Regions from separate parts of the Brachybacterium kimchii genome, predicted to be linked through region 1. Evidence: predicted binding sites of a transcription regulator. Region 1 holds the regulator's gene; each other region holds the start of a gene.

Region 1 (7,223 bases):
CGTAGAGGGAGATCGGCACGAAGATCTGCGCGGAGAACGGCAGCCAGCCGAGCACCGCGCGCAGGGCGCCCGGCATGAACCACAGCGGTATCAGCGCTCCGGAGCTGAACTGGGCGAGCATGCGGTACACGAGGAATGCGCCCCCGACCTCGAGCGTCCAGAAGCCGACGAGGCCCACGGTGAAGTTCATGATCTGGGCGATCACGAGGCCCAGCGTGATCGAGACCGCGAAGGCGACGCCCGAGGCGATCGTGGGCGGAGGATCCACGGCGCCGAGCGCGAGCCCGACGACGAGCGCGCAGCCGGCGGCGGGCAGCTGCGCGAGGCTCGAGCCGAGCTGCTGGGCCAGAGCCATGGGCACCGCGGAGACCGGCCGCATCACGTCGAAGGCGATCGCGCCGGTGCGCAGCCTGCCGTACAGGGTGTCGAAGACGAAGGGCTGGAAGACGAGGGTGGCGAGCACGCCGAGGACGGCGTAGGTGATCGCGACGGACTGGTCGACCCCGGCGACGCTCTCCCGGCTGCCGTAGACCGCGGTCCACACCAGGTGCACGAGGATCACCTGCAGAACGGCCCCGACGATGCCGCTCCACATGGAGGCCCTGAACACGAACTGCGAGCGCCAGGACTGCCCGCAGGCGGCAGCGAGCGCACGTGCCGCGAGCGCCAGGGGCAGGGAGCTGCCCCCGAGGGCCGTTCCCTGCGCAGGGATGGTCTGCGCGCCGGATGTCATCGGCCGCTCCGTCCGACGCTCCCGCTGAGGTAGATCCGGCGGATCACGTCTTCGACGCCCGGCTCGCGGGAGGTGATGTCCAGGACCTCGAGCGCGTCGGAGAGCCTGCTGATCGCTGCCGGGGCGGGGATCCGCACCGGGTCGAAGCGGAAGGCGGTGAGGTGGTCGTCGCCGTCGGGCCGGGTGGTCGTGCGCTCGATGTCACCGACGTGCGCGAGCGTCGGCTCCTCGCGCGTGCGCACGACGATCTCGCGGTAGGGCGCGTACTCCCGACGGAGCTGGGCGAGCGTGCCGTCGTAGAGGATCCGCCCTTCATCGATGATCACCACCCGGTGCGCGAGCTGCTCGATGTCGGCGATGTCGTGCGTGGTCAGCAGCACCGTGGTGCCGGCGTCCCGGTTGCGCTGGGCGATGAACTCGCGGATGCGCACCTTGGCGACCACGTCGAGCCCGACGGTGGGCTCGTCGAGGTACAGCACTGGCGGACGGTAGAGCATCGCCGCGACGATGTCGCCGCGCATCCTCTGGCCGAGGGAGAGCGAGCGCACCGAGGTGTCCATGAAGGACCCCATGTCCAGCAGGTCGACGAACTCGTCGAGGGCTCGGCGGTAGTCCTCGCGTCCCAGCCCGTAGAGCCGGGAGATCAACTCGAAGGAGTCCCGCAGGGGCAGGTCGGTCCACAGCTGGGTGCGCTGGCCGAAGACGGCTCCGATGTTGCGTGCGTTCGCGCGCCGGTCCTTCCAGGGCACGATCCCCTCCACCTCGACGTGCCCGGAGGTGGGCACGAGGATGCCGGTGAGCATCTTGATGGTGGTGGACTTGCCGGCTCCGTTGGGGCCGAGATAGCCGACGATCTCGCCGTCGTCGATCCGCAGCGAGATGTCGTCGACCGCGCGGGTGAGGACGCGGCGCGTGCTGAACAGCGAGCGCACCGAGGACAGGGGCCCCTCGACGCGCGCGGGCCGGGAGAACTCCTTGACGAGGTGCTCGGCGCGGATCATCCGCGGAGCATCCCGGCCGCCGCTCCGCCGTCGGTCCCCGATCCCGTCGACAGCGGGACGCCCGGTGGGATCACGATGCGCCGGATCATCGAGGAGGGGAGGGACGGAGCGGCGCGCAGCGACATGGGTCGCTAGGTTTCCATGGCGTGACCCAGCACACAAGGACATTCGGTGCGTGCCCCGGGTTCGGGCCACACATCGAGCCCGCTCAGAGGGCCGCTCTCAGCCCCAGCGGCCGATGAGTGCGCTGATCACGGAGAGGGCCGCGGGGCCCGCGGTCGAGGAGCGCAGCACCTCGGGGCCCAGCAGCACGGATCGCGCCCCGGCCTCCTTCAACTGCGCGAGCTCCTCCGGGGAGATGCCGCCCTCGGGGCCGACGACCACCACGATCTCGGGCACAGCGGCAGGCACCTCGTCGGCGCGCAGGGCGCGCAGCTCCTCGGCGAGTCCCATGAGCCCCACCGACTCCTGCTCGTGCAGCACGAGGAGCAGGGCGCCCGCCGCGGAGCGCGCACGCAGATCCTCGACGAGCTGGGGGCTGGTCCGCGCGTCGTCGACCACAGGGATCCCGCGCCGGCGGCACTGCTTGACGGCCGCACGCACGGTGTTCTCCCAGCGCGCACGCCCCTTGCGCAGCTTCTCGCCCTTCCAGACGGACACCGAGCGGTGCGCGATCCAGGGCGTCACCCGGTCCACGCCCAGCTCGGTCGCCGACTCGATCGCCTGCTCGTCGCGTCCGCCGGTGGCCAGCGCCTGCACGAGGGACAGGCGCGGGGTGCGGGTCACCTGATCCGAGGGGGCCTCGAGCAGACGCAGGGTCAGCTCCTCCTTGCGCGCCTCGGTCACCTCGGCGCGGGCCTGACGGCCGGCCGCGTCGCTCAGCAGGATCCGCTCCCCCGCGCGGATGCGCGCGACCTTCGCCGCATGCCTGCCCTCCTCGCCCGCGAGGTCGTACATCGAGCCCTCGCAGAGCGCGGCGAGGGCGTCGTCGAGCACCAGGAAGGCGGCGGGGGTGTCGGGCACGGCGGGGCTCCTCGGCGGATCGGGTCTCAGCGCTCGCGGAGGCGATCGCGCAGCTTGCCGAACACGCCGTGGGATCCGCGCCGGCCGGACGTGGCGGCGGGCTTCTCCTCGTCGCGGACGCTCGCGAGCTTCTCGAGCAGCTCGCGCTGGTCGTCGTCGAGCCGGGTGGGGATCTGCACGTCGAGCTCGACGCGGATGTCGCCGCGGGTGCTGCGGCGCAGCGGGGTGACGCCGAGGCCCTTGAGGACGATCTCCTCGTCGGGCTGGCTGCCCGCCTGGATCTCCACTGTGCGCTCGCCGTCGAAGGTCTCCAGGGGGATGCTCGCGCCGAGCGCGGCGGCGGTCATCGGGATCCGCAGACGGGTGACCAGGTCCGAGCCCTCGCGCACGAAGACGTCGTGCTCGGCGACGGAGAGCTCGACGAAGAGGTCGCCCGCGGGGCCGCCGGCCTCACCGACCTCTCCCTCACCGCGCAGCTGGATGCGGGTGCCGTCCTCGACGCCCGCCGGGATGCGCACGGTGACCGTGCGCTCGCTGGGGGTGCGGCCGTGGCCGGAGCACTGGGTGCAGGGGGATTCGATGACGTCGCCGTGGCCGCCGCAGACGGGGCAGGGCGCCATCGTCACCATCTGGCCGAGCAGCGACTGGGCGACGCGCTGGACATGGCCGCTGCCGCTGCAGTTGGTGCAGCGGGTGGGGCTCGTGCCGGGCTCGCAGCAGGAGCCCTGGCAGCGGTCGCAGGTGACGGCGGTGCGGAAGGTGACGTCCTGCTCGGTGCCGAAGACGACGTCGCGCAGGCTCACCTCGGTGCGCCGCAGCACGTCGCCTCCGCGGCGCCGGCGCGGGGTGGGGCCCTGTCCGCGGCCGCGCATGCCCGAGGCGCCGGCGAACATGTCGAAGATGTCCGAGAAGTCGAAGGACGCCCCGCCGGGGAACCCGCCCATGCCAGGGCCGCCGCCCATGTCGTACTGGCGACGCCGGTCGGGGTTCGAGAGGGTCTCGTAGGCCTGGGAGACCCGCTTGAACTTCTCCTGCGCCTCGGGGTCGGGGTTGACGTCCGGGTGCAGGGTGCGGGCGAGCTTGCGGTAGGCCTTCTTGATCTCGTCGGTCGAGGCCTCGCGGCTGACGCCGAGCAGCTCGTAGTAGTCGTCGTTCACGAAGGGGTCCTTGCTGTGGCGGTGGTTCGGTGGGGCGCGGGCAGAAGCGTCGGGTGCCTCATCTCGGGGACGAGCATCAGCCCAGGAAGCGGGAGACGTAGCGCGCGAGGGCCTGGACGGTCGAGATCCCGGTCACGTAGTCCATCCTGGTGGGGCCCAGGATCGCCAGGTGCGAGCCGTCACGGTACCCGGCGCCCACGAGGGACGCCTGGGTGAGCGCGTGCTCGGGGATCTCCTGGCCGATGCGGACCTCGACGGCTCCGGGCTCTGCGCGCATCGAGCCCAGCAGGCGCAGCAGCACGAGCTGCTCCTCGAGCACGTCCAGGAGGGGCTCGACCTGCGTGGTGAAGTCCCCGGCCGAGCGCGCGAGGTTCGCGGCCCCGGCCATGATGATGCGGTCCTCGGTGCGGCTGTCGGCGAGCCCCAGCAGGGCGTCGACGACCTCGCGGCACGCCTCCTGGACCGCGGCGGGGCTGCGGGTGACGAGCTCGGCGAGCGGCCCGTGGAGGTCGGTGACCTCGCGGCCGACGACCGCCTGGTTCATGCGCGCGCGCAGGTCCGCGTAGAAGTCCGTGTCGAACTCGGCGGAGCGTCCCGCGAGGAGCGGGATGGTGCGCTGGTCGACCTGACCGGACTCGGTGATGAGGACGACGAGCAGGAGCGCGTCGGCCACCTTCACGAGCTCGACGTGGCGCACCCGGGCCTGTCGCACCGCCGGATACTGCACGAGGGCGACCTGGTGGGTGAGCTGGGCGAGCAGACGGACGGTGCGCGTCAGCAGCTCGTCGAGATCGCCGGCGTCGTCGAGGAAGGAGCGGATCGCCCGCTTCTCCGGCGAGGACAGCGGCTTGATCGCGGCGACGTGGTCGACGAAGGCGCGGTAGCCCTTGTCGGTGGGCACGCGACCGGCGGAGGTGTGGGGCTGGGTGATCAGCCCCTCCTCCTCGAGCAGCGACATGTCGTTGCGGACCGTCGCCGCCGAGACCCCCAGATCGTGGCGGTCCAGCAGGGATTTCGAGCCCACGGGCTCGCGGGTGGCGACGTAGTCCTCGACGATCGCGCCCAGGATCTGCAGCCTGCGCTCCTCCACGTGCTCACCTCCCATGCGCTGGCACTGTTCGCTTCCGAGTGCCAATCCTACGCGTCACCGACGCCGCTCCACGAGAGGCGTTCGCCACCGGTGTACGGTGTCGGCCGTGTCACCGCGATCCTTCCCCGACCGCTACGGCCAGGACGTCCTCTCCTCGCCCGCGCCCTCCCACCACCGCCGCGCCCCGCAGGCCGCCGATGTGCCCGCGCAGCGGGATCTCGTCGTCGAGGAGGCGTCCTCGGGCTTCACCGGCGCGATCGTGCGCCTCGAGAAGATCGCCGGCGAGCTCGTCGTCGAGCTCGAGGACGGACGCGGCCGGCGCCGCGGCTTCCCGATGGGCCCCGGCTTCATGATCGACGGCAGACCTGTGCGCCTGGTCCCGCCGCAGCGCGCCGCGGCCGCCGCTCCCGCCCGGCAGCGCTCGGCCTCCGGCTCCGTCTACGTGCAGGGCGCGAAGGCCCGCACGGCCCGCGCCTCGCGGATCTGGGTCGAGGGCAAGCACGACGCCGAGCTGGTGCAGAAGGTGTGGGGCCACGACCTGCGCATCGAGGGCGTCGTCGTCGAGATGCTCGACGGGGCGGACAACCTCGCCGAACGCGTGCGCGACTTCGCCCCCGGCCCGGGCCGGCGCCTGGGCGTGCTCGTCGACCACCTCGTCAAGGGCTCGAAGGAGACGCGGCTGGCCGAGGAGACCATGCGGCTTCCCGGGGCGCGCGGGAACGTGCTGATCCTGGGCCACCCGTACGTCGACGTCTGGCAGGCCGTGCGCCCCGCGCGCGTCGGACTCAAGGCATGGCCCCACGTGCCCCGCGGCACCGACATCAAGGTGGGGACGCTGCGGGCGCTCGGCTGGCCGCACGCCGAGCAGGCCGACATCGCCGAGGGCTGGCAGCGGATCCTCTTGACGGTCCGCTCCTACGCCGACGTCGAGCCGACCCTCTCCGGACGCATCGAGGAGCTCATCGACTGGGTGACCACCGAGTCCTGAGCCCGGCGATCGGGGGCTTTCCCCCGGGGGACGCCGCGGAACTCCCCCGCGCGCGGCCGTGATCCGCCCGATAGGCTCGTGGCGCACGTGAACCCGCTCGGCCTGCGCGACCGCGCTGCGGAGCGATCGAACCGGACGAGGAGCGATCCCATGAGCGAGAACAACGGACCCGTCGACCCGTATCGGCCGACGCAGGAGGGCACGGACGAGAGCGCGTGGACTGCCGGCCGCCCACAGGCCGACGCCGCACCCGAGGGCGCCCCCGGCGCCGAGGGGACGGATGCGCCCGGCGGCAGTGCGACCGCAGAGAGCATCGCCGCAGACGGCGCGACCGTCGACGAGGGCGGGGCCTACGCCGTGGAGAACGAGTTCTCCGCTCCGCGTCCGACGGACGACGGGCAGGCATCGGACCCGACCTGGGGACCGGCTCCGGATCCGGCGACGGCGTCCGACGAGTCCTCGGCGTACGATCAGGCGTCGCCCTACGGCCAGGCGTCGCCCTACGGCCAGGCATCGCCCTACGGGCAGGCCACTCCGTACGGGCAGGCCTCCCCCTCTGGGCAGGCCAATCCGTACGGCGCGGGCGAGGCGGCGCCGTCGTCCGCCGCGGGCGCGGCTCCGAGCGGTGAGCAGAGCGGCTACGGCTACGGCCACGGCGGGCCCGCGCAGAGCTCCGGGCAGGCCGGCCCCCAGGGCGCGGCTCACCCGAACCCCGCCGATGGGCAGGGCGGATACCAGGAGAACTCCGGGTACGCGCAGAACACCGGATACCCGCAGGGTGCGAGTGGGCAGCAGGGCGCCTACCAGCAGATCCCGGGCCAGGCCTCCGCGGGCGACTGGTCGAACACTCCCCCTCCGCACATCAAGGGCGTGTTCACGGGGCCGCTGACCGGCCAGCCAGCGGCCGAGTCCGACGTGAAGCTGTGGTCGATGCTGGCGCAGCTCGCCGTGGTGATCGGGTACGTCGTCAGCTTCGGCACGCTGGGCTGGCTCGGACCGCTGATCATCTTCCTGGTCTTCAAGGACCGCAACCGCTTCATCCGGTTCAACGCGGCCGAGGCCCTGAACGCGGCGATCGCCGTGGTCATCGCGGAGATCGTGCTGACGATCGTGTGCGGGATCCTCGCCCTGATCTCCCTGGGGATCCTCTCGTTCCTCTTCGTGGTGGTCGCCGTCCCCGCGGTCCTGCACATCATCTTCGCGATCATCGGCGCCGTGAAGGCGAACGACC
Region 2 (7,223 bases), 960 kb from region 1:
ATCAGCGGTTTCGAGAAGGCCACCGAAGGCGTCGTGCGGATCGGAGGGGCCGACGCCGCCTCCTGGCCGCTGGCCGAGCACGGAGCGCACGTGGGCTTCGTCCTCCAGGAGCCCGGCCAGATGCTCTCCCAGCCCCTGCTCGAGGAGGAGATCCGCCTCGGCCTGCGAGCACGCGGCCTCGACGCCGAGGAGATCGAGCGGCGCACGGCGCGGGTGCTCGAGGTGACGGACCTGCGGCCGATGCGCTCCTGGCCGGTCTCGGCCCTCAGTCACGGGCAGAGGAAGCGGCTGAGCATCGCCTGCGTGCTCGCGCTCGAGCCGGAGATCCTGATCCTCGACGAGCCGACGGCCGGGCAGGACTTCGCCCACTACAGCGAGTTCATGGACTTCCTCGCGCGGATCCACGCGGAGGGCACCACGATCGTGCTGATCACGCACGACATGCACCTCGCCCTCGAGTACACCGACCGGGTGCTCGTGATCTCCGGCGGCGAGCTCCTCGCCGACACGGATCCCGCCGCCGTGCTCACCGACGAGTTCCTCGCCGAGCGCGCGGACCTCGTGGTCACGGGCCTGTTCACCCTCGCCCGGCGCTGCGGGATCCCCGACCCGATCGCGCTGGTCCACCGCTTCGTGGCCGCGGACCGCGCCGAGCGCGCTCTCCCCACGGCCTCCGGGGAGGATGCGCGATGACCGCTCCCCTCCTCGAGTACGTCGAGCGGCCCGGACTGCTGCACACCCTCACGGGCACCGCGAAGCTCGTGCTCACGATCGCGATGGTGCTCGCGGCGATGATCAGCTTCGACGTGCGCTTCCTGGCGGCGCTCGGGGTGCTGTCGCTGATCGGCTGGGCGCTCTCGCGGGTCCGGCTGCGCGATCTGGCGACGGTGCTGTGGATCATCCTCACCTTCATGGCGCTCAACAACCTGCTGATCTTCGTGTTCGCACCCGGCTACGGCAGCGAGCTGCTGGGCGCCCGGCACGTGGTCGTCCAGGGGCCCGGGCGCTGGGACCTCACGCAGGAGCAGCTGTTCTACCAGCTCGCCGTCACCCTCAAGTACTTCGCGATGCTGCCGGCGGTGCTGCTGTTCGTGGCGACGACGCGTCCGCCCGAGTTCGCCTCGTCCCTGCACCGCATCGGCGTCCCGTACAAGGTGGCCTTCGCCGTCTCCCTCGCGCTGCGCTTCATCCCGGACATCCAGCGCGAGATGCGCACGATCTCCCAGGCGCAGCAGGCCCGTGGTCTCGATATCTCGCGGAAGGTCGGGCTGGTCACGCGCGTGCGCAATGTGGTGTCGACGCTCATGCCCCTGCTGCTGGGCTCCCTGGACCGCATCGAGACGGTCTCCAGCGCCATGGAGCTGCGCGGCTTCGGCCGCGGACGCCACCGCACCTGGTACGACGTGAAGCCGATGCGCCTGAGGGACTGGAGCACGATCCTGGGCGCACTCGCGGTGGTCGCCGCCTCGATCGTCATGGTCGTCGTCGACGGCGGGCGCTACTGGAACCCGTTCGAGGCCTGATCACGGCCGACGGGCATCGCCCGCGCACACAGCAGCGCGGCCGCGTGACCATGAAGATCACGCGGCCGCGCCGTGCGATGAAGCGTTCGCGATCGCTGAGGCGATCACCACCGGGCAGCTGCCCGGCGGCGGATCACATCATGCCGCCCATGCCTCCCATGCCGCCCATGTCGCCGCCGCCGGCAGCCGGGGCCTCGGGCTCCGGCTTGTCGGCCACGACGGCCTCGGTGGTGAGGAACAGACCGGCGATCGAGGCCGCGTTCTGCAGCGCAGAGCGGGTGACCTTGACCGGGTCGATGATGCCCGCGGTCAGCAGGTCCTCGTACTCGCCGGAGGCGGCGTTCAGGCCCTGGCCGATCGGCAGGTTCTTGACCTTCTCCGCGACGACGCCGCCCTCGAGGCCGGCGTTCACGGCGATCTGCTTGAGCGGGGCCTCGATGCCGACGGACACGATGCCCGCACCGGTCGCCTCGTCGCCCTCGAGCGCGAGCTTGGCGAAGGTGTCCTTGCCCGCCTGCAGCAGCGCGACGCCGCCACCGGCGACGACGCCCTCCTCGACGGCCGCCTTCGCGTTGCGCACGGCGTCCTCGATGCGGTGCTTGCGCTCCTTGAGCTCGACCTCGGTCGCGGCGCCGGCCTTGATGACGGCCACGCCGCCGGCCAGCTTCGCCAGACGCTCCTGGAGCTTCTCGCGGTCGTAGTCCGAGTCGGAGTTCTCGATCTCGGTGCGGATCTGCTTGACGCGACCGGCGATCCGGTCGGCCTCGCCCGCGCCCTCGACGATGGTGGTCTCGTCCTTGGTGACAACGACCTTGCGCGCCTGGCCGAGCAGCTCGAGGCCCGCGGTCTCGAGCTTGAGGCCGACCTCCTCGGAGATGACCTGGCCGCCGGTGAGGATCGCCATGTCCTCGAGCATCGCCTTGCGGCGGTCGCCGAAGCCGGGGGCCTTGACCGCGACGGACTTGAAGGAGCCCTTGAGCTTGTTGACGACGAGGACCGCGAGGGCCTCGCCCTCGACGTCCTCGGAGAGGATCGCGAGCGGCTTGCCGGCCTGGATGACCTTCTCCAGCAGCGGCAGCAGGTCCTTGACGTTCGAGATCTTCGAGTTCATCAGGAGGATGTACGGGTCCTCGAGGACCGCCTCCTGGCGCTCGGCGTCGGTGACGAAGTAGGGCGAGAGGTAGCCCTTGTCGAAGCGCATGCCCTCGGTGAGCTCCAGCTCGAGGCCCATGGTGTTGGACTCCTCGACCGTGATCACGCCCTCCTTGCCGACCTTGTCGAGGGCCTCGGCGATGAGCTCGCCGATGGCCGGGTCGGCCGCCGAGATGCCGGCGGTGTGGGCGATCTGCTCCTTGGTCTCGATCTCCTTGGCCTGCGAGAGCAGGGTCTCGGAGACCGCGGCGACGGCCTTGTCGATGCCGCGCTTGAGAGCGATGGGGTTGGCGCCTGCGGCGACATTGCGCAGGCCCTCCTTGACGAGGGCCTGGGCGAGGACGGTGGCGGTGGTGGTGCCGTCGCCCGCGATGTCGTCGGTCTTCTTGGCGACCTCCTTGACGAGCTCCGCGCCGATCTTCTCGTACGGGTCGTCGAGCTCGATCTCCTTGGCGATGGAGACGCCGTCGTTGGTGATGGTCGGTGCGCCCCACGACTTCTCGAGGACGACGTTGCGACCCTTGGGGCCGAGGGTGACCTTGACGGCGTCGGCGAGCTGGTTCATCCCGCGCTCGAGACCGCGCCGGGCCTCCTCGTCGTATGCGATGAGCTTGGCCATTGTGGAATCTCTCCCGTATCCGTGGTGTCCACCCGACCCTGTGCCCGCGACGGACGGCACCAGGCGCCGTGTTCACGTCACGCGGCGCCGGGTCCCTCACGGGGCCGGAATGCTCCTGGCTCTCCGCCGACGATCGCGCCCTTCCGGACGCTGTCACTCGTCGGCGTCGAGTGCCAGATCATCATAAGCACTCTCCCCCTCGGAGTGCTAACCCCTCCCACGGATTCCGCCGTCGGCGCATCCCTCGCACCTGCGAGCCCCTGGCACGCACGAGGGGCCGGCCACCGTACCCCGGTGACCGGCCCCTCATGCGGTGCCTGCTCGCATCGTCCGTTCGGCGCGCTCGTCGGCAGCGCCCGGCGAGACTCCTCGGAGTCCTCAGCCCTCGGGCTGCTCGACGGCGACGAAGGTGATGCGGTTGTCGTACTCGTCGCTCTGGCGGGCGTCGCCCGCGCCGACCTCGTCGGCCAGGGCCTGCGCAGAGGCCTTGTCCTCGTCGTCGCGGTAGAAGACGACGCTCTCCTGCTGGACGTTGTCGGCGGTGCCGATGCCGACCTTCGTCCAGCCGGCGTCCGTCAGGGACTTCTCCCAGGCGCCGGCCATGCCGGAGATCCCGCCGGCGTTCATCACGAGCACGGGGGTCGACTTGTCGGGCTCGGCCTGCTCCTCGCCGCCGCCGTCGGAGGAGTCATCGCTCTTCGACGAGTCGTCCTGCGAGCTCGCGGCCGTGGTGGGCGACTCGGCGCGGTCGTCCCCCGACTTCCCGAGCCCGCCGATGGTGAACAGCAGCACGAGCAGGACCACCACCGCGACGGCGATGATGATCAGGTAGACGAGGTTCTGGCGCCAGAACGACTCCTCGGCGCGATGCGCGCCGTGGTAGGCGACCTCGGTCGCCTCCTCGTCGAACTGGTCCGGAGGGTAGGGGTACTCGGAATCTGCCACGGACCCATTGAACCAGCTCCGGGCCGACGGAGCGGGGAGCCACGCGCGGTGCGCGGGCGGCGGCGCGGCTCAGGCGGCGTGGCCGGCGTCGCTCGCGCTCACGCGCCGGGCGCGAAGCCTGTGCACCAGGGCGGGCGCGGCGCGCAGCGCCTCGGGCCGGTCGAGCAGCGCGTTCAGCCGCACGAAATAGGCGGTCGGGGTGAGAGCGAGCTCCTCACGGATCCGACGCTCCTTCGCGCCGACGTACCGGAAGGTCCGCTCCTCCATCGCGAGGATCGCGCGCTCCTGCGCCGTGAGCTCCGCGCTCTCGTCGAGCTCGGTGAGCTCGGCGGAGTTCTCGGCGGGGACGTCGGCGGGGGCGGGCATGGGTCCACCCTACGGTCGCTCGCCGGGCCGTCCGTCCCGGCGCGCCGGGGACCCGTCGACCCGCCCTGGCTCCCCCGCTCCGCATGCCAGACTTGCCCCATGCCGCGCCCCCTCGCCGAGACCATCGCCCCCGACTGGGCCGAGGCCCTCTCCCCCGTCGAACCGGCGATCCATCAGATGGGCGACTTCCTGCGCGCCGAGACGGAGTCCGGGCGCGGATACCTGCCGACGGGCCAGAACGTGCTGCGCGCCTTCACGCGGCCGCTCGCCGACGTGCGCGTGCTCATCGTGGGCCAGGACCCGTACCCCACGCCCGGCCACCCGATCGGGCTGTCCTTCGCGGTCGAGGAGCACGTGCGGCCGCTCCCCCGCAGCCTGCAGAACATCTTCAAGGAGATGCAGGAGGACCTGGGGATCGCCGCCGCGCCGCACGGCGACCTCAGCGCCTGGCAGGACCAGGGCGTGCTCCTGCTGAACAGGGTGCTCACGGTGCAGCCCGGCAGCCCCGCCTCGCATCGAGGGAAGGGCTGGGAGGCGGTCACGGAGGCGGCGATCCGCGCCCTGGCCGACCGCGGCGGCCCGCTGGTGGCGATCCTGTGGGGCCGCGACGCGCAGAGCCTGCAGCCGATGCTGTCGCCGACGCCCTGCATCACGTCCCCGCACCCGAGCCCGCTCTCGGCCTCGCGCGGATTCTTCGGGTCCCGTCCCTTCTCCCGCGCGAACGCCCTGCTGGAGCAGCAGGGGGCGGAGCCGATCGACTGGCGGGTCGTGCGGGACTGACGCCACCGGAGGCATGGCGCCGCGGCACCGTCCCGCCTACTGTGGGACGACCCGATCGGCGTCACTCCGGAGGATCGCGCGATGGCACTGAACCCCGCCCAGTTCACACCGCAGGGCCCCGGGGTCGACTACGACCCCCACTGGTACCGCAAGGCCGTGTTCTACGAGGTGCTGGTGCGCGGCTTCGCCGACGGCAACGGCGACGGCACGGGCGACTTCACGGGCCTCATCGAGCGCCTGGACTACCTGCAGTGGCTGGGCATCGACTGCCTGTGGCTGCCGCCCTTCTTCGCCTCCCCTCTGCGGGACGGCGGGTACGACATCTCCGACTACGGCGCGGTGCTGCCGGACTTCGGCTCCATCACCGACTTCGAGCGCCTGGTCTCCGAGGCCCACCGCCGGGGGATCCGCGTGATCATCGACCTGCCGATGAACCACACCTCGGACAAGCATCCGTGGTTCCTCGAGTCCCGCGCCGACCCGGAGGGGCCGTACGGCGACTTCTACGTCTGGTCGGACACGGACGAGAAGTACCGCGAGGCACGAATCATCTTCGTGGACACGGAGGAGTCGAACTGGTCGTTCGACCCGGTCCGCCGCCAGTTCTTCTGGCACCGCTTCTTCTCCCACCAGCCGGACCTGAACTTCGAGAACCCCGCGGTGCGCGAGGCGATGCTCGACGTGGTCCGCTTCTGGCTGGACAAGGGCGTGGACGGCTTCCGGGCCGACGCCATCCCCTACCTCTTCGAGGAGGAGGGGACCGACGGCGAGAACCTCCCGGCGACCCACGCCTTCCTCGCCGATCTGCGCCGCTTCGTGGACGAGAGCTGGCCGGGCCGCGTGATCATCGCCGAGGCCAACCAGTGGCCCGAGGACGTCGTGGAGTACTTCGGCACCCCCGAGGATCCCGAATGCCACATGTGCTTCCACTTCCCCGTGATGCCGCGCCTGTTCTACGCGCTGCGGGAGGGCAGCGCGCGCCAGATCGTCGACATCATGGCGCAGACCCCCGAGATCCCGCAGGGCGCCCAGTGGGGCACGTTCCTGCGCAACCACGACGAGCTCACCCTGGAGATGGTCACCGGGCAGGACCGCTCGGCGATGCTCGGCTGGTACGCGCCGGACGCTCGCATGCGCGCGAACGTCGGCATCCGCCGGCGCCTGGCGCCGCTGCTGGACAACTCCCGCTCGGAGATCGAGCTGATCCATGCCCTGCTGCTCTCGCTGTCGGGCTCTCCGTTCCTCTACTACGGGGACGAGATCGGCATGGGCGACAACATCTGGCTGACCGACCGCGACGCGGTGCGCACCCCGATGCAGTGGACGCCGGACCGCAACGCGGGCTTCAGCGACATCACCGACCCCGGCAAGCTGTACCTGCCGGTCATCCAGTCGCTCGTCTACCACTACGCGACCACGAACGTCGAGGCGCAGATGGCGCATTCGGGGTCGCTGCTGCACTTCGTGCGCTGGATGCTCGCGGTGCGCCGCGAGCACGACGCCTTCGGCATGGGCGCCTACCGGCACGTCGAGGCCGACAACGAGCGCGTGCTCGCCTTCACCCGCACCTACGACGGCGCGGACCACGGGGAGGAGGCCGACCAGCACGCCGAGACCCTGCTGTGCGTCTTCAACCTCTCCCCGCAGCCGGTGACAGCGCGCGTCGCGCTCGAGGGCCCGGGCCGACGGACCGTGCGCGACCTCTTCGGCGGCGCCGAGTTCCCCTCGCTCGGCGAGGACGGCACCCTGGACGTCATGCTCTCCGGCCACGGCTTCTACTGGCTGAAGGTGCGCCCCCTCGGCGAGCAGGGCGAGCCGATCACCCGGACCACGGCGAT
Region 3 (7,223 bases), 870 kb from region 1:
GCGCCCCGGGCAGGTATCGGGCGCCCAGGGTCGGGCCGACGACGAGCAGCCCGCGGCGCGTGCGACGGGGACGGGGCTCGGCGGCAGGTCCGGGGGTCGCGCTCACGGCAGCTCCTGCTCGCTGCGGACCGCGCGGTCCCGGCCCGTCACGGGGTCCGTGAAGGCGAGCTCCTGGGAGAGCAGGGCGAGGGGCTCGGTCGCGGGGACGGCGTGCGGGTAGAGGTCATCGCCCGCGATCGGGGCGCCGCGATGGGCGAGCTGGGCGCGCAGCTGGTGGGTGCGGCCGGTGCGCGGGTGCAGACGCAGCACGAGGCTCTCGCCTCGCGCCCCGGCGCCGCCCACCGCGGGGCCCACCTCGGCGTCCGCCGCCCGGAGCACCTCCCCCTCGGTGAGGGCGTTCGGCTCTCCGGGGACGACGCGCGTCTGCAGCTGTCCGTGGGTCTTCTCGAGCCGGTCGCGCATCGTGAAGCGCTCCCCCGCACCCCGCGGGATCTGCACGGTTCCGCTCGCCTCGACCCGCGCGAGGTAGGTCTTGCGCACCTCCCCGCGGGCGAAGAGCCCCTGGTAGGCGGCGCGCTCGGCCGGGACGACGCCGAAGGCGAGCACGCCCGCGGTGCGGCGGTCCAGGCGGTGCAGCGGGGCGAGGGTCTCGATGCCCGTCGCGCGGCGCAGACAGACCAGGGCGCTCGCGAGCACATGGGCCCCGCGCGGCATGGTCGCCATGTCGTGCGGCTTGTCGACGACGAGCAGATGGTCGTCGTGCAGCAGGATCCGCGGGTCCGGGCCGTCAACGTTCTCGTCCCGCAGCTCGCGGTGGAACCAGAGCTCGTCGCCGGGCCCGACGGGATCGGACGCCGACCACGCCCGGCCGTCGGCCCCCACCACGTCACCCGCGTCGAAGCGGGAGGCGAGCGCCGTGGCCGCGGGATCGAGCAGCGCGGGGAAGCGGGCCGCCAGGGCGTCGAGGGCGTGCGACGCATCGGCCCCGTCCGTCGGCCCGACCTTCCAGCGCACGGGATCCAGCCCGTCCCGCTGGGGCAGGGGCGGCGCTGCGCGGCGCGCCCGGCGCCGGGCGGCGCGGCCCATCACAGGCCCCAGATCGCGAAGGTCACCGCGTTGTGGGCGATGTAGAAGAGCACGAGCATCGCGAGCAGCAGGTTCGGGTGGGCCTCGGCGAGGGAGATCCAGTCACGGTGGGTGCGGCGCAGCTCCTCGACGCCGATGGACTCGATCTGCTCGATGGGCACTCCGGCGCCGCGGGCGCGGCGCAGCGTCTCGAGCTGGGCGCGGGGGCCGAACACGCGGCCGGAGACGACGGCGAGGCGCGTGCCGTCGGGCCGCAGCAGCTCGAGGGCGTCGAACATGGATCCGGAGTCGAGCAGCTCGGCGGCACGGCCGGGGCGCCTGATGTCGCGGATCGCGACCACGCTGCCCACCTCGTCCCAGTCCGCGGTGCGGGTGCGGCGGCACAGGCCGCGCAGGCGGAAGCCGTGCTCGTCGACCTGCAGCCAGATGGTGAGGGTGCGCAGGGCCCACCCGATGGTCACCACCAGCACGATCACCCAGATCAGCAGCGGGAGGGTGAAGACGGCGTCGTGGCCGAGGCGCGCGTCGTGCCACAGGTGCTGGCCCAGGAAGCTCGTGAGCACGAGGAACTCGAGCACGCCGGCGCAGAGCGCTGCGGTGATGAGGGTGCCGACGACGCCGCTCGCGGCGGGCCCGTAGACGCGCTCGGGCATCGCCTCGGGGGCGTCCGAGCTGATGGGGTCCACGGCGCTCCCTTCGTTCCTGCTCCGTGCCTGCGGCGTGCATGATGCGTGCGTGGCGACGGCATGCTGGGGTGCACTGCCGACGCGCCGACGGGTTCTGATTCTAGGGTCCCGCTCCCCCGTCCCTGGGAGCACTCCGCATCGCGTCGCGCACCGCGCGGGGACGGCTCCTCCCGGTCCGGTGATCGCCCGGCACCGGACAGCGCGGCGCCCCGCCGGAGGGACTCCGACGGGGCGCCGCGATCGAGGGGCGGGAGGGGACTCAGTCGTCCTCGTCCTCGTCCTTCTTCTCGACCACGAGGGTCTCGGTGGTCAGCACCAGCGCGGCGATGGAGGCCGCGTTGCGCAGGGCGCTGCGGGTGACCTTCACCGGGTCGATGATGCCGGCCTTCACGAGGTCGACGTACTCGCCGGTCGCGGCGTCGAGGCCGTGGCCGACCTCGGCGTCCTTGACCTTCTCGACGACGACGTAGCCCTCGAGGCCCGCGTTCTCGGCGATCCAGCGCAGCGGCTCGACGAGCGCCTTGGCGACGGCGCGTGCGCCGACGGCCTCGTCGCCCGCCAGGCCCAGCTGCTCGGAGAGGACGGAGGACGCCTGCACGAGCGCGCTGCCGCCGCCCGCCACGATGCCCTCCTCGATGGCCGCACGAGTCGCGGAGACCGCGTCCTCGATGCGCATCTTCTTCTCCTTGAGCTCGACCTCCGTGTGGGCGCCCACCTTGATGACGGACACGCCGCCGGCGAGCTTCGCGAGGCGCTCCTGGAGCTTCTCGCGGTCCCAGTCGGAGTCGGTGGCCTCGATCTCGGAGCGGATCTGCGCGACCCGGTCCGCGACCGCCTGGTCGTCACCGGCACCGCCCACGATGGTGGTGGTGTCCTTGGTGACGACGACACGGCCGGCGTGGCCCAGCACCTCGGTGCCCACGGACTTGAGGTCCAGGCCGAGATCGGGGGTGACGACCTGGGCGCCGGTGAGCACCGCGATGTCCTGGAGCATGGCCTTGCGGCGGTCGCCGAAGGCCGGGGCCTTCACGGCCGCGCCCTTGAAGGCGCCGCGCAGCTTGTTCACGACGAGCGTGGACAGGGCCTCGCCGTCGACGTCCTCCGAGATGATGAACAGCGGCTTGCCGGACTCGACGACCTTCTCGAGCAGCGGCAGGATGTCGGCCACGGCCGAGATCTTCCCCTGGTTGAGCAGGACGTAGGCGTCCTCGAGGACGACCTCCTGGCGGTCCGCGTCGGTCACGAAGTGCGGGGAGATGTAGCCCTTGTCGAACTGCATGCCCTCGGTGAAGTCCAGCTCCATCGCCGTGGTGGAGGACTCCTCCACGGTGATGACGCCGTCCTTGCCGACCTTGTCGAAGGCCTCGGCGAGCAGCTCGCCGATCTCGCGGTCCTGGCTCGAGATGGCGGCGACATCGGCGATCTGGTCCTTGCCCTCGATCTCGATGGCGACCTCGCCGAGCTGCGCGGAGACGGCCTCGACCGCGGACTCCATGCCGCGCTTGAGCGCGGAGGGAGCGGCGCCGGAGGCGACGTTGCGCAGGCCCTCGTGCACGAGCGCCTGGGCGAGCACGGTCGCGGTGGTGGTGCCGTCACCGGCGACGTCGTTCGTCTTGGTGGACACCTCCTTCGCGAGCTGCGCGCCGAGGTTCTCGTAGGGATCCTCGAGCTCGACCTCGCGGGCGATGGTCACACCATCGTTCGTGATGGTGGGCGCGCCCCACTTCTTGTCGAGGACGACGTTGCGGCCCTTGGGGCCGAGCGTCACCTTGACGGTGTCGGCGAGCTTGTCGACCCCGCGCTCGAGGGCGCGGCGCGCTTCCTCGTCGTAGATGATCTCCTTGGCCATGGATCAGGCCTCGACGATCGCGAGGATGTCGCGGGAGCCCAGGATCAGGTACTCCTCGCCGGAGTACTTCAGCTCGGTGCCGCCGTACTTCGAGTAGACGACCTTGTCGCCGACCTTGACGTCCAGCGGGATGCGCTGGCCCTTGTCGTCGAAACGGCCCTCGCCGACGGCGACGACGGTGCCCTCCTGGGGCTTCTCCTGGGCGGTGTCCGGGATGACGAGACCGGACGCGGTGGTCTGCTCAGCCTCGGTGGGCTGGACGACGACGCGATCCTCGAGGGGCTTGATGGAGACCGACATGCGGCTCACTCCTTCGTGTTCTAAGACTCGACGTGAGTTCTGGACGGGTTCCCGGTCCTGGTCGTCGTCGCGGTGCCGACCCGGGGGAACCCGGTCGCGGCGGCCATCTGGCACTCTCGGCCGATGACTGCCAACGACGCCACTCTAGAACCCGCTCTGGCACTCGCGCAACACGAGTGCTAACCCTCGGGACGGCTGTTCGCCGTGGGCCGAGAGCGAGGTCGGCCGGGGCGGCGGCGGGCCGGCACGGAGCGGGCTCAGCGCCCGGCGGCGCGGAGGATCTGCGCGACGACGTCGGGCCCGAACTCGTAGACGGGCCGCTCGGGATCCTCGAGGGTGTCGCCGCCGCTGGCCCACTCGGCGCTCGTGGCGCGGACGCCCGGGGCCCCGGGGGCGTCGATCTCCACGAGCTGCGCGCCCGAGCGCGCCCCGGCCCGCTCGACACCGCCGGCGGCGAGAGGGTCGACGACGTTGGTGATACCGGGGCCGACGAGCACGGGGATGCCGGCGATGCTCCCCGTCATCGGGTGGTGGTAGTGGCCGGACAGGATCGCGCGCACGTCGCTGCCCGCGAGGACGTCGGCGAGCGCGTCGAGGCCGTCGAGGTCCAGGCCCCGCAGCAGCGGCGTCGCGCCGACGAGCGGCGGGTGGTGGATCGCGAGGACCGTCGGCCCGTCCGCCTCTCCCCCGGCGGGCGCACCACTGGCGGCCGGTGCGGCGAGGACCTCCCGCAGCCACTCCAGCTGCTCGGGGTCGAGGTGCCCGTAGCCGGCGCCCGGGACGCTCGAGTCCAGGACGATCACGCGCCCGCCACGGGGCAGCGCGCGGACCCGGTCCTGCCAGGGGCCCCCGTGGTCTCCGGGGCCCGCGACCTCGGCGTACGCGGCGGGGACGTCGTGGTTGCCCATCGTCACCACGAGCGGCGCACCGAGCGATGCCGCGAAGGGGTCGACGAGCTCGTGCAGCAGGCGGTAGCTCGCGACGCTGCCGTCGTCCGAGGCGTCGCCCGTGTGGACCACGACGTCCACACCCTCCATCCCGCGCACGCGCGCGAGAACCGCGCGCAGGGCGGCGGCGGTGTCGATGCGGTCGTAGTGGCGGGAGGCGGGGTCCCCGTAGAGATGGGTGTCCGTCAGCTGCAGGATGCGCATGCCGCCAGCCTACGAGGGGATGCCGACGGAACGGGCCCGTCGTGGCTCACCCGTGGCGCCCGAGCACCCTGAGGGCGAGGAACATGAGTACTGCGAGGGCGCGGCCCGCGGTCATCCAGGTGATCGAGCGCGCGGCCCGTGGCGATCAGCGCGCGCATGTCCTCCGCTCTCCCCTGTTGGGGAGGCCTTCGCATGCCCCAGCGCCGCACACGACGCAGGGCCGCCCCGCACGGTTGCGAGACGGCCCTGGGCGAGGAGCGCGATCAGCCCTTGAGCTTGTCGGAATCCTTCACGTAGCCGACGAGGGTCCAGTCGATGTCAGCGAACCCCTTGGCCCCGAAGTTCGCCAGGTCGTCGTTCTGGACGTAGAAGTCGTAGGACTGCCACAGCGGGAGCGTGCCGGCCAGCTCCCACAGCCCCGCATCGGCCTGGTTGATCAGATCGAGGCGCTTGGCGTCGTCGGTCTCGACGGCGGCCTGATCGATGACCTTGTCGGTCGCGTCGTTACCGATCTTGCCGAAGTTCTGACCGCCCTTGGTCTTCCAGATCGAGTCGCCGCTGGAGAGGAACGGGTTGCCGACCCAGCCGAACAGCGTGATGTCGAACTCCTGGGCGCCGATGTACTTCGAGAACAGGTCTGTCGGCGGGACCTTCTGCACCTTCATGTTGATACCCACGGCCTTGAGCTGCTCCTGGACCACGGGCACCACGGCCTCATTAGTCTTCGAGCCGTCGTTGTAGACGTACGTCAGCTCGAGCTGCTTGCCGTCCTTCATGGCCTTCTCGCCCTCGAGCTTGTAGCCCGCTTCCTCGAGCAGCTTCTTGGCCGCGTCGGGATCGTACTTGCCGTAATCCCCCGAGTTGTCCTTGTACCCCTCCTGGTTGGTCATCAGGAGGCGGTTGTTGAGCTGCTCGGGGTTCTTCGGGTACGGCATCGTGGAGTTCACCGAGAGGAAGACCTCCTCGCGATCGATGGCCCGGAAGAAGGCCTGACGCACCTTCTGGTCCGACAGCGGGCGGCCCTTCGATCCGTTCAGGGTCAGGTGGGTCCAGTCCGGCCCGGCGGACTTCCGCAGTGTCGCACCGTTGCCGATCATCGGCTTCACGACGGAGTACTGGGCGGGGACCGTGGTGTTGAGCGCGTCCAGCTGACCATTCTGGAAGGAGGTCGCCGAGGCGGAGGGGTCTTCGATGGTCGTGAAGAGGACCTGGTCGAGGAGCGGCTTGTCTCCCCACCAGTTGTCATCCGGCTCCAGGAGGACCGTCTTGTTCGCCGCATCGATCTTGCCCACCTTGAAGGGACCGGCGGTGACCTTCGGCTCCTTGAGCCATCCCTCGTTGTACGCCTTCGCGGATTCCGCGAGGGAGTCCGGCATGACGGAGATCAGACCCATCCAGTCCGCGTACTTCTCCTTGAAGGTGATCTTGGCGATCAGCTCGCTGTCTCCCTGCTCGACCTTGTCGATGAGCGTGTACCCCTCGGTCGACGCGACCTGGTAATCCTCGTCCTTGCCGCTCTGGATCGTGATCACGTTCTCGATCGACTTGAAGTCGATCGGGGTACCGTCCGACCACTTCATGTCGGGGTTCAGCTCCACCTCGACGACCTGCGGGTCCTCAGAAGTGAGCTCGATGCGCTTGGTGTACTGCGGATTGGCGGAGACCTCGCCCTTGGCATCGGCCTTGATGAGGGAGGGGTACACGAGCGCCATCATCTCCGAGGTGTTCGCCTCCGCTCCGTCGACGTGGAAGGAGTTCCAGTTCGCGGGGAACGCGTTGTTGGACAGACGCAGCGCGCCGCCCTCGCCCAGCTCGCCGCGATCCTTCGGGTTCATGTCGTTGGAGTCGGCCGCGATGGCCTCGCCATCACCGCTCCCACCGGACCCGCCGCCCTGGCCGTTGTCCTGGCTGCAGCCCACGAGGGCCACACCGGTCACGGACAGCGCAGTTGCGCCGAGCATGGAACGCCGCGTGAATCGCATATGTCTCTCCTTCATGCGCGCACCCCGATCCTTTCGGGGCGGCTCGTCAAATCCCCCTCGGCGTCCGCTCCGACCTCCGATGGCCGACGTGACGTGGTGCACAAGGTGTGACCAGCATACGAACGGTAGGTCACGACGTCGTGCATCTGAACAGGGTGTTATCCATTCG

Evidence for each region. Region 1 encodes HrcA, which represses chaperone genes, less so after heat shock. Its sites were predicted from a motif close to TTNGCACTCGNNNNNNNCGAGTGCNAA; they were not measured.
Region 2: a site for HrcA is predicted at 3,479-3,505, ahead of groL (chaperonin GroEL). Genes of this name have one in related genera too.
Region 3: a site for HrcA is predicted at 4,078-4,104, ahead of groES (co-chaperone GroES). Genes of this name have one in related genera too.

What each region holds. Positions count from the first base shown of each region.
Region 1 is NZ_CP097218.1:748,435-755,657, reverse strand. It holds gene M4486_RS03410 (ABC transporter permease) at 1-733, opposite strand, end outside; gene M4486_RS03405 (ABC transporter ATP-binding protein) at 730-1,734, opposite strand; gene M4486_RS03400 (16S rRNA (uracil(1498)-N(3))-methyltransferase) at 1,957-2,757, opposite strand; gene dnaJ (molecular chaperone DnaJ) at 2,784-3,914, opposite strand; gene hrcA (heat-inducible transcriptional repressor HrcA) at 3,991-5,019, opposite strand; gene M4486_RS03385 (DUF3097 domain-containing protein) at 5,102-5,992, shown strand; gene M4486_RS03380 (DUF4870 domain-containing protein) at 6,143-7,223, shown strand, end outside.
Region 2 is NZ_CP097218.1:4,075,146-4,082,368, reverse strand. It holds gene M4486_RS18545 (ABC transporter ATP-binding protein) at 1-693, shown strand, start outside; gene M4486_RS18540 (energy-coupling factor transporter transmembrane component T family protein) at 690-1,523, shown strand; gene groL (chaperonin GroEL) at 1,657-3,294, opposite strand; gene M4486_RS18530 (LytR C-terminal domain-containing protein) at 3,673-4,239, opposite strand; gene M4486_RS18525 (DUF3263 domain-containing protein) at 4,309-4,605, opposite strand; gene M4486_RS18520 (uracil-DNA glycosylase) at 4,705-5,385, shown strand; gene treS (maltose alpha-D-glucosyltransferase) at 5,467-7,223, shown strand, end outside.
Region 3 is NZ_CP097218.1:4,161,579-4,168,801, reverse strand. It holds gene M4486_RS18930 (hypothetical protein) at 1-106, opposite strand, end outside; gene M4486_RS18925 (pseudouridine synthase) at 103-1,086, opposite strand; gene M4486_RS18920 (hypothetical protein) at 1,086-1,772, opposite strand; gene groL (chaperonin GroEL) at 2,032-3,621, opposite strand; gene groES (co-chaperone GroES) at 3,625-3,921, opposite strand; gene M4486_RS18905 (metallophosphoesterase family protein) at 4,179-5,072, opposite strand; gene M4486_RS18900 (ABC transporter family substrate-binding protein) at 5,336-7,069, opposite strand.